DNA from 2 places in the Bradyrhizobium sp. CCBAU 45389 genome. Region 2 is predicted to be linked to the other one. Evidence: riboswitches for the same ligand, from Rfam matches in the RefSeq annotation. Region 2 holds a riboswitch; the other holds the start of a gene.
What was found. A riboswitch is a leader RNA that binds a small molecule or an ion and turns the genes downstream of it on or off. The one in region 2 is predicted to bind S-adenosylmethionine.

Region 1 (7,940 bases), on a different contig from region 2:
TGTATCCGATCGGCAGGCAATAGCCGTCGCCATATTCCATCTCCGCGCGGCCCCCGACCTCGGCCCAGATGTCGATGCCGTGATAAAAATAGGTCCGGAGATGTCCCGTCACCATGAGGGCCGAATCTTCGAACGAATTGACGATGATCTCGTCGGCCTCGAGGTTGCCGTCGATCATGACGCACTTGCCGTAAGCATTTGCAAATGCGCTGCAGGCAACGTTGCCCAGCACGATGAAACAGCCGCACTCCGCACCATCCTCTCCGAGATCGAGGAGGCCGTCCGCCGAGAGATCGCCGAGCACGAGCATGTTGACCGCCGAGGCCGGCAGCGCACCTGGCACGGACAGCGAGCCGTGATGCACGGCGCAGTCGCCTCCCGGCGCGAAAAACTCGTAACGCGCCAGCACGCGCCGAAACCTTGCCGAACCGCGTCCCTCCAGCAGTGCGTAGAACTCCGCCGCCGTCACCTTCGCGAATGCCATGATCCTCTGCCGCTCCGGGCCGAAGGTTCGGCCAGTGCTAGCTTCGTCGCACCGCAGCGGCAAAAGGTTCGTGGCGCAGCTGACAGCCTCGCACATGTGAGCACGAGGCTGTCAACCAGTGAACTTCGTAGGGTGGGTTAGCCGAAGGCGTAACCCACCACTGTCTATCTCCGCAGAAAGAGAAGAGGTGGGTTACGCCAGCGGACCGCGCTTCGCGCAACCGCTAGCTAACCCACCCTACGCACCTCGCCTCAGTTCGGCATCACATACGCATAGATCCGGCCGCGCGAGACCGGCGCTTCGCGGACGCGGTTGCCGTTGTTGCCGGAGATCATGATCGGATTGCCCTGCGCGTCGATGCCGGTGATGATGCCGACATGACCGCCGCGGCGACCGCGCGACATCACTGCGATGGCGCCGACCTGCGGGCCAGAGACGCGCGTGCCGTAATGCGCGAACGAGCTGGCCATGTCGGAGCCGGTGCCACGATGGCCGCTGTGCTCCAGCACCATGTTCATGAAGCGCGCGCACCACAGGCTGCCGCGCCCGGTCGGATTGCCACCGAGATAACGGCGTGCCTCGGACACGAGGCCCGAGCCGCCACCGAAGCCGCCGCTCGCAGCCATGCCGTTATTGCCCATGCCGCCGCTGTTGGCGTTCGGATCATAGCTGGCCTGGGTGTCGGCGAAGCCGCCCGCCTGCAACTGCGCCGCGCTGCGCTCGAAGCGCGAGCTGCGTGCATGATGGCGGGAGTGATGATGTCTGGCGTGGTGCACGTGAGTGTGCCGCTCTGCGCTATGACGATGATGCGGCCGTGCCGAGGCCGGAGAAACGAATGCGGCGACCGCCGCGAAGAAGACCGCCAGCGCGACAACACAACGCGACAGGCGGAACGCAAACAACTCAAACATTCTTCATCCTTCGTTGACACCCCTCTTTCCCGCCGGCCCGTGCGGTGGCCGACATCCGCCGGGGCGTAAAGCTTCCGGATGTGGCGAGAAAAAGACGCAACGTCGGCGAATAGCTGCGATGATTTTGCGCCGGTGCTGGTTTGAAGCTGCCGCATTGCAGACAACAGCATTAACTGCGATCCTGAAAAGGCGGCTTGAAGAGAGGGAAACAGTTAATGCCCCACGCCACGACATGGGATGACGTCCGCATCTATTTCGAAGAGGTGGGCCAGGGAACGCCGATTATTTTTCTGCACGAGTTCGCGGCCGACTACAGCAATTGGGAGCCGCAGATGCGCTACTTCTCGCGCGGCCACCGTTGCATCACCTATTCGGCGCGCGGCTACACCCCGTCGGACGTGCCTGATGGCGAGGTCTACACCTACACGCATTTCTACACCGATGCGCTCGCCGTGCTCGACCATCTCAAGATCGAGCGCGCGCATCTCGTAGGCCTCTCGATGGGCGCCTACTCCTCGCTGCAGATCGGCCTGAACGCGCCGCATCGCGCGCTGTCGATGACGCTGGCCGGCGTCGGCTCCGGTTCGGAGCTCGAAAATCTCGACGCCTGGCGCAAGCAGTGCCGCGCCAATGCCGAGCAGTTCGAGACGCTGGGCTCAGCCGAGGTCGCCAAGGTCACGCGCGAGGCGCCGAGCCGGATTCCCTTCCTGGTGAAGGATCCGCGCGGCCACGCCGATTTCTATGCCGCGCTGGCGCGGCACGATGCGAAGGGGTCGGCCAACACGATGCGCGGCTTCCAGGGCGGCCGTCCCTCGATCTACACGCTGACGGATGCGATCAGGAAGGCATCCACGCCCGCGCTGATCATCTGCGGCGACGAGGACGATCCTTGCGTCGGAGCCAGCCTGTTCCTGAAGAAGCATCTGCCGGCCGCAGGGCTCGCGATGTTTCCGAAATCGGGCCACGTGCTCAATCTCGAGGAGCCCGCGCTGTTCAACGCGAGCGTGGAGCGGTTCGTGACGCTGGTGGAAGCCGGCCGCTGGCCGGTGCGTGATCCCAGGTCGCTGGCGGCGCATTAGAGCGAAGGCGCCGCCAAACGCTCCGTCTCGTAGCCCGGATGGAGCGCTAGCGTAATCCGGGATTCTCGAGCGCGGTGCGACCTGCCCCGGATTGCGCTCCGCTCCATCCGGGCTACGGGAAACTACTTCCCCTCACCCCGGCTCAGCAGAAACACGCCCTGCTCGCCGAACATGTTCCACACCCACCAGGGCAGGTTCAGCGGGACCGGGCGGCCATAGAGATCGAGCGCCACCGAGCGCTCCATCTTGACGTTGATCGCGTCGCAGAGCTCGACGAAATCCTTGATGGTGCAGAAGTGGATATTGGCGGTGTCGTACCAGGTCGCGGGCAGGTTCTCCGTGCGCGGCATGTGGCCGCCGATCAGGAGCTGCAGTCGCATCTTCCAGAAGCCGAAATTCGGGAACGACACGATGGCGCGGCGGCCGATGCGCAGCAGATTCTCCAGCACGACCTTCGGCTGCCGCGTCGCCTGCAGCGTCTGCGACAGGATCACGTAGTCGAAGGCATCATCGGGATAGTTGACGAGGTCGGTGTCGGCGTCGCCCTGCACCACCGCGAGGCCCTTGGCGACGCAGCGGTTGACGCCCTCGCGCGACAGCTCGATGCCGCGGCCGTCGATGCCGCGGGCCTCGAGCAGCTGAAGCAGGTCGCCGTCGCCGCAGCCGACGTCGAGCACTTTCGAGCCCGGCTTGACCATCTCGGCCATCAGCAGATGGTCGGCGCGAGCCTGGCCGGACTGCCCGGCCGCAACGCCGCCCAGCGGCAGCACTTCCTGCACCGACATCCTAGCTACCCCCGCCATTCAGTCCGCGCGCCTTGCCGGCCGATTGCAGGAAGGCGCGGGAGATGTCGAAAAACTCAGGCACGTCGAGCAGGAAGGCGTCGTGGCCGCGATCGGTCTCGATCTCGGCAAACGACACCCGCGCGCTCGAGGCGTTCAGCGCATGCACCAGCGCGCGCGATTCCGAGGTCGGAAACAGCCAGTCGCTGGTGAAGGAGACGACGCAGAAACGGGTCTGGATGCCGGCGAACGCCTTCGCCAGCACGCCGTCATGGTCGGCGGCGATGTCGAAATAGTCCATCGCGCGCGTCAGATAGAGATAGGCGTTGGCGTCGAAGCGCTCGACGAAGGACGAACCCTGGTAGCGCAGATAGGACTCGACCTGGAAGTCGGCGTCGAACGAGAAGGTCGGCAGCTCGCGATCCTGCATGCGCCGGCCGAACTTCCGGTGCAGCGCGGCGTCGGAGAGATAGGTGATGTGCGCCGCCATCCGCGCCACCGCGAGGCCGCGATGCGGATGGATGCCGCGGTCGGCATAGCCGCCGTTGTGCCAGTCGGGATCGGCCATCACGGCCTGGCGGCCGAGCTCGTGGAACGCGATGTTCTGCGCCGAATGCCGCGTCGAGCAGGCGATCGCCAGCGCGGAGAACACGCGCTCGGGATAGGCCGCAGTCCATTGCAGCACCTGCATGCCGCCCATCGAGCCACCGACCACGGCAAACAGCGTGTCGATGCCGAGCCGGTCGATCAGCATCGCCTGCGCGCGCACCATGTCCGGAATGGTGATGACGGGGAATTCCAGCCCCCACACCTTGCCGGTGGCGGGATTGATCGAGGCGGGCCCGGTCGAGCCCATGCAGCCGCCGATCACGTTGGAGCAGATGATGAAGTACCTGTCGGGATCGAGCGGCCGGCCCGGGCCGACCAGGGTCTCCCACCAGCCGGGCTTGCCGGTGACGGGATGCACATTGGCGACGTGCTGGTCGCCGGTCAGCGCATGACAGATCAGGATCGCGTTGGAGCGATCGGCGTTGAGCTCACCATAGGTCTGGTAGGCGATCTGGAACGGGGCGAGATCGACGCCGCAATCGAGCGGCAACGGCTGCTCGGTGCCGAAATGCGCGATGAGCGAGCTCGGATGATCCACTTCGTGCGACCGATCGTCGGCACTGATCGCGGGGCTCGGAATCGACTTGACGCCAACCATCTGACCATCGACCTCGTTTGCGATCGGACTTCAGACCGCATTGACATCAGGCCATGAAAAACCCGGCCTGAACGATAGGTTCGGCCGGGATCGGAAGCGTCCCCGGCCTGTTTAGCGAGTTTTTTAACGTGGCTGCAAGCCGGCCGGCTCAAATGACCACGGAACAGGCAAAAACCTACCGGCTTGGACGGTTTTCGTCAAGTCGCGGCCCGGATGAGCCAAATTCGTCCCCTGGCGCGTCAGCCGAAAGGGCCGTCATTTCTCTTTGCTTTCGCGGCCCTGACTGCCTAATCAAGACATCGATCGCAGCGGACCGGCTCGGCTGGCCCGCATTGGAACGCCTCTCAACAGTCCTGTCAGATATGTCCCAACGTCCGCCCGCGCCACCATCATTGCAGGAATTGCGCAAGGAAATCGATGCGATCGACGAGGGCATGCATCGCCTGCTGATGCAGCGCGGCGACATCATCGACCGCCTGATCCAGGTGAAGCAGACCCAGGAGGTCGGCTCGGCGTTCCGCCCCGCGCGCGAGGCCTCCATGATGCGCGAGATCGTGCAGCGTCATCGCGGCATCCTGCCGCTCGACACCGTCGAGAGCATCTGGCGCGTCATCATCTCGACCTTCACCTATGTGCAGGCGCCGTTCTCCGTGCATGCCGACATCTCGGTGAGCGAGCCCGCGATGCGCGATTCCGTGCGCTTCCATTTCGGCTTCACGGTGCCCTACGTCGCGCATTTCAGCGCGCAGGCCGCGGTCGAGGCGGTGGCGAAATCCAAGGGCGACCTGGCGCTGGTCTCGGCAACGTCCAGCCGCACGCCGTGGTGGCTGGAATTGGAAGCACAAGGCGCGCCGAAGATCATCGCGCGCATGCCCTTCGTCGAGCGCGCCGACCATCCGGCGTCACTGCCCGTGTTCGCGATCTCACGCGTCGCCGACAGCGCCGTGGTGACGGAGGTCGAGACCTTCAGCGTGCGGGTCTCCGGGTGGAACGCCGAGGTCGCGCGGGCGCTGTCGCCGCTTGCCGACATCGTGGCGGTGCCCGATACCGCCTTCGACGGCGCGGCGCTGCTGGTCTCGGTCACGAGCGACACCAGCATCGACAAGATCAGGGCTGCCCTGATCGAAGCGGGGGCCTCGGTGCGCTCCACGGCCCTCGTCGGCAGCCACGCAACGCGCTATACGGTGGCCCCGACCGGGTCGAAATCGTAAATCGCGTACCGCCTAAAGCCTATCCGGAGTTGAAGATGTCCCGCCCCGTGCCGAACCCCGGCATTCTCGATATTGCGCCCTACACGCCCGGCAAGACCCCGGTGCCGGAGCCGGGCCGCAAGGTGTTCAAGCTCTCGGCCAACGAGACGCCGTTCGGGCCCTCGCCCAAGGCGATCGAAGCCTTCAAGAATGTGGCGGATCATCTGGAAGACTATCCGGAGGGCACCTCGCGCGTGCTGCGCGAAGCGATCGGCCGTTCGTTCGGGCTCGATCCGAACCGCATCATCTGCGGCGCGGGTTCGGACGAGATCCTCAACCTGCTCGCCCACACCTATCTCGGCCAGGGCGACGAGGCGATCTCCACCACCCACGGCTTCCTGGTCTATCCGATAGCGACCATGGCGGTCGCCGCCAAAAACGTGATCGCGGAGGAAACCAACCTCACCTGCAACGTCGACGCCATCCTGAAGGCGGTGACGCCGAAGACGAAGCTGGTCTGGCTCGCCAACCCCAACAATCCGACCGGCACCTACATCCCGTTCGACGAGGTCAAGCGGCTGCGCGCCGGCCTGCCCTCGCACGTGCTGCTGGTGCTGGATGCCGCCTATTGCGACTACGTCTCGCGCAACGATTACGAGATGGGGATCGAGCTCGTCGCCACCACCGAGAACACGGTGGTGACGCACACCTTCTCCAAGATCCACGGCCTTGCCGCGCTGCGCATCGGCTGGATGTTCGGGCCTGAGCACATCATCGACGCGGTCAACCGTATCCGCGGTCCCTTCAACGTGTCGACGCCGGCGATGTATGCCGCGGTCGCCGCGATCGAGGACACCGCGCATCAGGCGATGTCGAAGCAGTTCACCGAAACCTGGCGCAACTGGCTCACCGAGGAGATCACCAGGCTCGGCCTGAAGGTGACGCCGAGCGTTGCCAATTTCGTGCTGATCCACTTCCCGACCGACAAGGGCAGGACCTCAGACGATGCCGACGCCTTCCTCACCAAACGCGGCCTCGTGCTGCGCGCGCTGAAGAATTACGGCCTGCCGCATTCCCTGCGCATGACCATCGGCACTGAAGAGGCCAACCGCCTCGTCGTCGATGCCTTGCGCGACTTCGTGGCCGGCAAATGAGCGTGAACCCGCACTTCCAGCGCGTCGCCCTGATCGGCTTCGGCCTGATCGGCGGCTCGATCGCGCGCGCTGCGAAGCTCCAGGGCCTGGCTTCCGAGATCGTCACCACCGCGCGCTCGGAGAAGACGCGCGCGCGGGTGATCGAGCTCGGCATTGTCGACCAGGTGGTGGCGACCAATGCGGAAGCGGTGAAGGACGCCGACCTCGTCATCCTCTGCATTCCCGTCGGGGCCTACGGACCGGTGGCGCAGGAGATCGCGCCGCATCTGAAGCCCGGCGCGATCATCTCCGACGTCGGCTCGGTGAAGGGCGCCATCGTCAGGGACATGGCACCGCACCTGCCGAAGACGGTCCATTTCGTGCCGGCGCATCCGGTCGCGGGCACCGAGCATTCGGGCCCCGATTCCGGCTTCGCCGAGCTCTTCATCAACCGCTGGTGCATCCTGACGCCGCCGGAGGGCACCGACACGGAGGCCGTCGCTCACTTGCGCGCCTTCTGGGCGGCGATGGGCGCCAAGGTCGAGGTGATGACGCCGGATCACCATGATCTGGTGCTCGCGATCACCAGCCATCTGCCGCATCTGATCGCCTACACCATCGTCGGTACCGCCGACGAGCTGGCGCAGGTGACGGAGTCCGAGGTGATCAAGTTCTCCGCCGGCGGCTTCCGCGACTTCACCCGCATCGCGGCCTCCGATCCGACGATGTGGCGCGACGTATTCCTTGCCAACAAGGAAGCGGTGCTGGAGATGCTCGGCACCTTCACCGAGGATCTCGCCAAGCTGACGCGCGCGATCCGCCGCGGCGACGGCGAGGCGCTGTTCGATCACTTCACCCGCACCCGTGCCATCCGCCGCGGCATCGTCGAGATCGGCCAGGATTCGGCGGCAGCCGATTTCGGCCGCCAGCACGGGCAGCTCGAGAAGAAGCCGTAGCTCCTGTCATTCCGGGGCGCCCGAAGGGCGAGCCCGGAATCCATTGGGCCACAGCGCACGGGGTGAAATGGATTCCGGGTTCGATGCTACGCATCGCCCCGGAATGACGACACATCAATCAATATAGCGGCGGGATCTGGCCGACCTTCACCGGTCCGAGCAGCACCGCGCCGTCGACGAACTTCAGCGGGAAGCTGC
Region 2 (7,940 bases):
CTGCTTGGTGCAGACGAAGCCGAGGCGGAGATCGCCGAGGGCTGCGCCGTTGTTGGCGTGCCAGCCGCGCAGCATCGCGCGCGAGACCTCGCCCGGCACGCCGCAGATCGCGGTACCCTTCCAGATCCAGCGCGGCGGCGGATAGCGGATCCAGGCTTTGCGGTCGCTCTCGTACATGCACTCGACATGCACGCCGCCGATCCAGTTGGAGAGATAGTGATATTGCGCTGCAGCCACCGCCGGCGGCAGATGGTCGATGCCGAGCTTCTTGAGCCCTGGCAGGAAGCGCTCCTGCTGCTGGCGGCGGAACACGCGAAAGACGAATTCGGCCGCATCCGCCGTGCCGCGGCGCGTGACGACGGTGAGGATGAGGCCGGTGAAATAGGCGTGATAGAGATCAGCGACCGCGCGCCAGCGCTTCCATTGGGCTTCCTGCGCGGTGTCCGCTGGCGTGGTCATGTTCACTCCCGATCGTTGTTGCGATCGAGTGTGTCACTGCGTCCGGTGACAGGCAACCTGACCTGCGTGCAAGGGCCCCTGCACGGGGCCCCGGCAATTCCGCATCACGAATTTTGCGCAGGCCTAAAGCGCGATGAGATTGGGACGAATCATCATCGCGCTTTAGGTTATTGTTTGAGCATGATCTTTTCGGAAAACCGCTGCACACTTTTCCGGATCATGCTCTAGCAGCACGCTCGCGCTCGACGCGTTCGGTGACGTCGCGGGCCATCGCCACCGATCCCTGTATTGCGCCATCAATGTCGCGCACCAGCGCGAACGTCATCTCGATGTAGAGCTTGCGGCCGCTCTTGTGCAGCGCGCGGGTCAGCGTCGGCTTACCTGCAAGCTTCATCGTGCCGCTCGCGAGTGCGGCCTCGAAACCCTTCCAGTGCGCGGCGCGGAGATGCTCGGGAATGATCAGATCGAGATTCTGGCCGAGCGCTTCATCGGCGGTGAAGCCGAACAGCGCTGTCGAGGCGCGATTCCACCGCGTGATCGTGCCGGAGCGATCCGAACAGATCAGTGCGTCCGCGACGTCGTTGAGGATGTTTGCGTCGAGTTGGGATTGATCGGTCATCTCGCCACCTCGCCCGAATGTAGCCCGGATGGAGCGAAGCGTAATCCGGGATCGATCCCACAAGCGAGAGAGTCCCGGATTACGCTTGCGCTCCATCCGGGCTACAGGATCGGGCTACACCCGAAAATGCTTCGATAGTTTGAGGCCCTGCGCCTGGTAGTTGGAACCGATGCGCTGGCCGTACATCGCGTCGGGGCGCGCCAGCATCTTTTCATAGACGAGACGGCCGACAATCTGGCCGTGCTCGAGGATGAACGGCACTTCGCGCGAGCGCACCTCCAGCACGGCGCGCGCGCCCTGCCCGCCGGCGCCGGCATAGCCGAAGCCGGGATCGAAGAAGCCGGCATAGTGCACGCGGAATTCGCCGACCAAGGGATCGAACGGCACCATCTCCGCGGCGTAATCAGGCGGCACCTGCACGGCTTCCTTGGAGGCGAGAATGTAGAACTCGCCGGGATCGAGGATCAGGCTGCCGTCGGGACGGGCCGCGATCGGCTCCCAGAAATCTTCCACCGCGTAGCCGGCACGGCGATCGACGTCGACGACGCCGGTGTGGCGCTTGGCGCGATAACCGACGAAGCCATTGGCTTTCTCGCCCGAGAGATCGACGGAGACGGCGACGCCGCCGGAGAGATCGGCATCGTCGATGTCGACGAGACGCTCGGCGGCATGCAAGCCATCGAGCTCGTCGGCGTTGAGGATGGCGTCCCCAGTGCGGAAGCGCACCTGCGACAGGCGCGAGCCCTCGCGCACCAGCACCGGAAACGTCTTCGGGCTGATCTCGGCATAGAGCGGGCCGTGATAGCCGGCGCCGATCATGTCGAAGCGGCGGGTGCCGTCGGCGATGACGCGGGTGAAGACGTCGAGGCGGCCGGTCGAGCTTTTCGGGTTCGCCGCCGCGACGATTTCCGGCGGCAGCGCGAGGCTCTCGAGCAGCGGCACGATGTAGACGCAGTTGGTCTCCAGCACCGCGCCGTCGGCGAGGCTGAACTCGTGCAGCTTCAATTCGTCGATGCGCTCGGCGACGGTGGCGCCGGGGCCGGGCAGGAAGCTGGCGCGGACGCGATAGGCGATGTCGCCGAGGCGCAGGTCGAGGCTCGCCGGCTGGATCTGGCTTTCGACGAAATCGTATGCGGGCAGGATGAGACCTGCCTCCGCCATCGCCGCGATCATGCGGTCGGGCAGGATACCATTGGCGTCGGCGGCGATCGAAAAGCTCAACCGGGGGTCCTCATCAGGGGTCAAACGCATCCGGACATGCAGGAAATACTAGCCTTTTACGGCTATCCGATGGACGCCTTGACGGAAAGGCCATTGCGGAATATGAGCATCACTTATCCCGTGGTGATTTGAGCCGGCCGGCTTGCAGCCACGTTAAATAAGTCGCTAAACAGGCCGGGGACCTCTGTGATCCCGGCCCGTGGTTTTGTCCAGGCCGGTTTTTTTGTGACCGTTTTCGACGAAACGGTCATGTCGGAGGGTCCTATGTCGAAGTCGCCTGCTGCTTACCGCCCCGAAACCCGCCTGGTCCATTCCGGCACCCTGCGCTCGCAATATGGCGAGACGTCGGAGGCGCTGTTCCTGACGCAGGGCTATGTCTACAACAGCGCCGAGGAGTGCGAGGCGCGGTTCAAGGGCGAGGACCCCGGCTTTATCTATTCGCGTTATTCGAACCCGACCATTGCGATGTTCGAGCGCCGCATGATCGAGCTCGAAGGCGCCGAAGCCGCCCGCTCGGCGGCAACCGGCATGGCCGCGGTGACGACCGCGATCCTGGCGCCGCTGAAAGCCGGCGATCACGTGGTCGCCTCGCGCGCCCTGTTCGGCTCGTGCCTCTACGTGATTCAGGATCTGCTCCCGCGCTACGGCATCGAGACCACGCTGGTGGACGGGCTCGATCTCGACCAGTGGCAGCGCGCGCTGAGGCCCAACACCAAGACGTTCTTCCTGGAGAGCCCGACCAATCCGACGCTCGATGTGCTCGACATCCCCTTCATTGCCGAGATCGCGCACAGCGGCGGCGCGCGGCTCGTGGTCGACAACGTGTTCGCGACGCCGATCTGGCAGAGCCCGCTCGCGCTCGGGGCCGACGTCGTCGTCTACTCCGCGACCAAGCACATCGACGGCCAGGGCCGGTGTCTGGGCGGCATCATCCTGTCCTCGGAAGCCTTCATCTCCGAGCACCTCCACAATTTCATGCGCCAGACCGGCCCCTCGATCTCGCCGTTCAACGCCTGGGTCCTGCTCAAGGGCCTGGAGACGCTGGGCGTGCGCGTGCGCGCGCAGACCGACACCGCCGCGCGTATCGCCGAGGTGCTGGCGAGCCATCCGAAGATATCGCGGCTGGTCTATCCCGGCCGCGCCGATCACCCGCAGGCGGCTCTCGTGAAGAAGCAGATGCGCGGCGGCTCGACGCTGGTCGGCTTCGAGGTGAAGGGCGGCAAGGCGGCGGCGTTCCGCGTGCTCAACGAGCTGAAGCTTGCGAAGATCTCGAACAATCTCGGCGACGCCAAGAGCCTCGTCACGCATCCGGCCACCACGACGCATCAGCGCCTCAAGCCGGAAGACCGCGCCGCGCTCGGCATCAGCGAGGGATTCATCCGCTTCTCGGCGGGGCTGGAGCATGCGGACGATCTGATCGAGGATCTGACGGCGGCGCTGGAGAAGGCGTGAGGCGATCGAGGTCTCGTAGGGTGGGCAAAGCGAAGCGTGCCCACCAATCACGATCTCAATGCCGATAGATAGTGGGCACGGCGCGCGAAGAGCGCGCCTTTGCCCAAGGCACGGCCCGAATGGAGAGATCACCCCACCCCGCTCGCGCTGCGCGCGATCGACCCTCCCCCTCCAGGGGAGGGTAAAGCAGAGCTACATCGGCCGATACGTCCTCACATCCGTCGGCACGTTCACCCCTAGCTTGATCTGGCCGACGGAGCGGATGATGTCGTCACCGAGGAGCTGGGCGAAGCAGGCATAGCCCCAATCGTTCATGTGCAGGCCGTCGGCGATGACGAAGCTCTCGACCGGGATCGATTGGTTCTCGTGCCAGTCGCGCATCACCTCGAAACGCGGGAAGATACCGACGTGGCGCAGCTCGGCGACCTTGCCGAGCAGCTTGACCATCTTGCCGGCGCTCTCCTTGCGCTGGTTGACGGCCGGCGAATATTGCGGATCGACCAGCACGATGTCGGCGCCGCCAGCGGCCTGGATGTGGGAGATGCCCTCCTCGACCAGTTTTGCGGTGTCGCCGGGATCGAGATTGCGCAGCACGGCGTTGGTGCCGACCTGCCAGATCACCATGTCCGGATGCACGTCGATCACCTGCGTCTGAAGACGCTTCATCATCTCGGGCGCGTCCTCGCCGCCGACGCCGGCATTGACGACGGTGATGTCGGCGCTCGGATAGTGCCGGCGCAGCTGCGCGGCGAGACGGTTCGGATAGTTGAAATCGGGGGAGCTCGCACCATAGCCGGCGGTCGACGACGAGCCGAACGCGACGATCACGACGGGCTTGCCGGCGACGAGCTTGGCGGCGACATGCGGCAGCGAGCCCATCGTCTTCGAGCCGCCCTTCGGCGGCAGGCAGGGCACGCGACTGAAGATGTCGCCGGCGGACTTCGCGACCTGCTTCACCTTGTCGATGGCGCGCGCGGTGATGCCGCGCTGCTCGGGGGACGTCACGGCGACCGTGGTCTGGGCGGGCGATGCGGGAGCGGGATTAGCGGTTTGCGCCGGCGCTTGCGTCGCCGGCGCGGCTTGCACCTGCGCGCGCGACTGCGACATCGGCGTCAGCAACAGCAGCGCTGCCGCTGCTGATACAGCCAGCCGTGCCGCCGGGAAAAAAGGGCAAAAAGAACTCATTAACGCTAGACCTCAATTTTGCTGCTGGGCCGGCCCCAGATGGGCTGCGTCAAACACGAATTGTGCCAACGCCCGGCCAAGGCAATCATGGACCTGTTTCGCCAGCTCTGGCCCGCGGGACGGGCTGAACAGGTCGAACTGACCCTGATCATTCCACTGCCGCATGATCGCGAAACGGTCGAATAGCGGGATGTCGTGCTCCTGCGCCACCACCCGCATATTGTCGAGATAGGGCGGCACCGAGATCATGGTCTCTGTGCGCGGGCTGTACTGCAAGTTCATCAACACGACGTCAGCCCCTGCATTTTGCAGCGCGGCAACCCCTTCGGTCACAGCGCCGCGAAAATCGTCGGGATCGATGGCTCGGATAGCATCCACGGTCCCGGTCTGCCAGATGACCAAAGTAGGCCTTTTTGCTTCCATCAGCTTAACGAAGGTGGCGGCCGCCTCCTCTGCCGTTTTCTTGCTCTGTATTTCTACGGAGACGTGCACGGCCTCCGAAGGCGGCAGCTTGTCCTTCAGGATGGCCTGCATGCGCGCCGGATAGGACGCATCCTCCGAGGCCGGAATCGCGGTTGAGCGGCTGCCGATGACCAGGATTTCAAGCGGCTTGCCCGCCTTGACGGCATCGGCGACCTTGGGAAGCTGGCTTTCACTGGTGAGCAGATAGGACGGCAATTCGCAGGCCGCGGGCACGGTCGCAGCGGCAGGCGCAGCATCGCCCGCGCGCGCCTGGGGCGCGGCGAGGCCACCGCATAGCAGGATCAGGCTCAGGAGAACCCTCGCCTTCATCAGCCCCCTCCCGCCAGATCGGCGTTGCCGACGGCGTTTTTGGTTTTCGCACCGCTTTTGTCAGCCACGCGCTTGTACCACGAAATCACCCATGCAACGCCCCACATGATCAGGATTCCGGAGAGACTAATCAGCGCATGCATGGCGGCGCCGCCGGAGACCTCGGCCAGGATGAAATGGCCGGCGAAGGCGAGGAAGACGCCGAGGCAGAATATCTCTAGGGAATGCTGGCCGCACAGGATCAGCGGCCGCAGCCACGGCGATTTCAGGCCCGGCCAGTCCCGCGGCAGGAAGCGCACGGTGAGCGCGGCCAGCGCCAGGAAATGGGTGAAGCGCAGAACGTCGAGATCGGTCTTGTCGATCGGATACATCCACTGCTCGAGCCGCTTCGGCATCAGATGGGACAGCTGCGGCAGATACCAGGTCAGCGTCACGTAGAACGCCGCCACGATATAGGCGATCGCGATCCACATCGTTACCGGGGACGCTAAAATACGCGACATGCGCCGCGCACCTCCGAGCGCACACCATGCACCGAAGACGAAAAGCAATTGCCAGGCCAGCGGATTGAAGGCCCAGAAGCCGTTCGGATAGGCGGAGAAGTAGAGGTCGTATTCCCAGGTCACCGCGTAGAGCAAGACGGAAAGGCCGAGCGTGACGTCGGGCTTCCATTTCATCGACCACAGGATCACGGGCAGCGCCAGCATCAACACGATGTACAGCGGCAGCACGTCCATGTTGACGGGACGGAAGCGCAGCAGCAGCGCCTGCACGATGGTGACGTCGGGCTGCTTGAGGAAGTCCATGATCCCCATCTCTTCGGTGTAGAGCGGGTTCTCGAATCTGGTCGCCACATAGGAGATCTCGGCGAGGAAGATCGTGAACAGGAAGACGTGGGCGACGTAGATCTGCCAGACCCGCCGCAGGATGCGCGCGGTGGCGATGACGACGCCGCCCTCCAGCATCGCGCGGCCGTAGACAAAGGCGGCGGTGTAGCCGGAGATGAAGATGAAGATCTCGGTGGCGTCGCTGAAGCCGTAATTGCGGATCGTGAACCAGGTCAGCAGGCTCGGCGGCAGATGGTCGATGAAGATCAGCCACAGCGCCAGCCCGCGGAACAGGTCGAGCCGAAGCTCGCGCTCGCCGATGGCGGGCAGCGAGATGGCGGCCGCGCGCGGCTCCGCAGGCTTGGCGGTTCCCGCGATGGTCGATCCCGTCACTTGGTCGGCAATGGTCATCGGGGCTAAAAAACCCTCATCCAAATCGCGACGTTAAATGAGTTTACCGGTCCGGACGTCATCTCGCAAAGCGGCCGGATCACATAGGGGTGTCTTCGGGGTGTCTCCCTTGGGGGTGTACTTCCTCGCCAATTCTGGCGGCACGATGTCGCCAAAACCGCCTCCGGGGTTTGGTTCCGGCGCCGGATTTCGGTATGATGGCAGCCATGTACCGCGCCGTGACCCGCCAGATCGAAGTGACCGTCGAGCCGAACTTTGTTCCGGAGCAATCGTCGGCCGACCGCTCCCGCTATTTCTGGTCGTACACCATCGTCATCACCAATTCCGGCGACGAGACCGTGCAGCTCAAGACGCGACACTGGATCATCACCGACGCCACCGGCCGCCAGCAGGAGGTCAGGGGCGAAGGCGTGGTCGGCGAGCAGCCGACGCTCGCCCCCGGCGAGCGCTTCGAATACACCTCCGGCGTGCCGCTCACGACCGCCTCCGGCTTCATGACCGGCCGCTACCAGATGGTCAGCGAAACCGGCGAGCGCTTCGAGATCGACGTGCCGACATTCTCGCTGGACAGCCCGGACAATAAGCGGGTGTTGAACTAGCGTGGTGCCGTAGGGTGGGCAAAGGCGCAAAGCGCCGTGCCCACCATTTTCGATCACGGCATGAGATCGTGGGCACGCTTCGCTTTGCCCACCCTACGATATCCGAGGCTTGGCAAACAGCTTCCCCGAACTCGTCGTTGCATGCGACGCCTACGCGTCCTCGACGCCCGCCTCGTGCGGCGTGAACTGATACACCGAGCTGCAGAACTCGCAGGTGACCTCGACCTTATCGTCCTTGACCATGGCGGCGCGATCGTCCGGCGAAAAACTCTTCAGCATCGACGCGACCGCGTCGCGCGAGCAGGAGCATTGCGCCTTCAGCGACAGCGGCTTGAACACGCGCACGCCGCGCTCGTGGAACAGGCGGTAGAGCAG

Region 1: another riboswitch for S-adenosylmethionine. It lies ahead of metX (homoserine O-acetyltransferase MetX); the one in region 2 lies ahead of XH79_RS08935 (O-succinylhomoserine sulfhydrylase).

The regions. Positions count from the first base shown of each region.
Region 1 is NZ_LBIY01000086.1:64,073-72,012, reverse strand. It holds gene XH79_RS16355 (hypothetical protein) at 1-484, opposite strand, end outside; gene XH79_RS16350 (TIGR02594 family protein) at 736-1,395, opposite strand; gene XH79_RS16345 (alpha/beta fold hydrolase) at 1,611-2,474, shown strand; gene metW (methionine biosynthesis protein MetW) at 2,597-3,259, opposite strand; gene metX (homoserine O-acetyltransferase MetX) at 3,261-4,463, opposite strand; SAM riboswitch at 4,554-4,633, opposite strand; gene XH79_RS16330 (chorismate mutase) at 4,826-5,674, shown strand; gene XH79_RS16325 (pyridoxal phosphate-dependent aminotransferase) at 5,710-6,807, shown strand; gene XH79_RS16320 (prephenate/arogenate dehydrogenase family protein) at 6,804-7,742, shown strand; gene XH79_RS16315 (DUF2125 domain-containing protein) at 7,861-7,940, opposite strand, start outside.
Region 2 is NZ_LBIY01000073.1:25,763-33,702, reverse strand. It holds gene XH79_RS08950 (hypothetical protein) at 1-459, opposite strand, end outside; gene XH79_RS08945 (PAS domain-containing protein) at 677-1,078, opposite strand; gene XH79_RS08940 (2'-deoxycytidine 5'-triphosphate deaminase) at 1,193-2,299, opposite strand; SAM riboswitch at 2,410-2,489, shown strand; gene XH79_RS08935 (O-succinylhomoserine sulfhydrylase) at 2,564-3,751, shown strand; gene XH79_RS08930 (SGNH/GDSL hydrolase family protein) at 3,944-4,936, opposite strand; gene XH79_RS08925 (SGNH/GDSL hydrolase family protein) at 4,949-5,728, opposite strand; gene XH79_RS08920 (OpgC domain-containing protein) at 5,728-6,966, opposite strand; gene apaG (Co2+/Mg2+ efflux protein ApaG) at 7,173-7,565, shown strand; gene XH79_RS08910 (Hsp33 family molecular chaperone) at 7,716-7,940, opposite strand, start outside.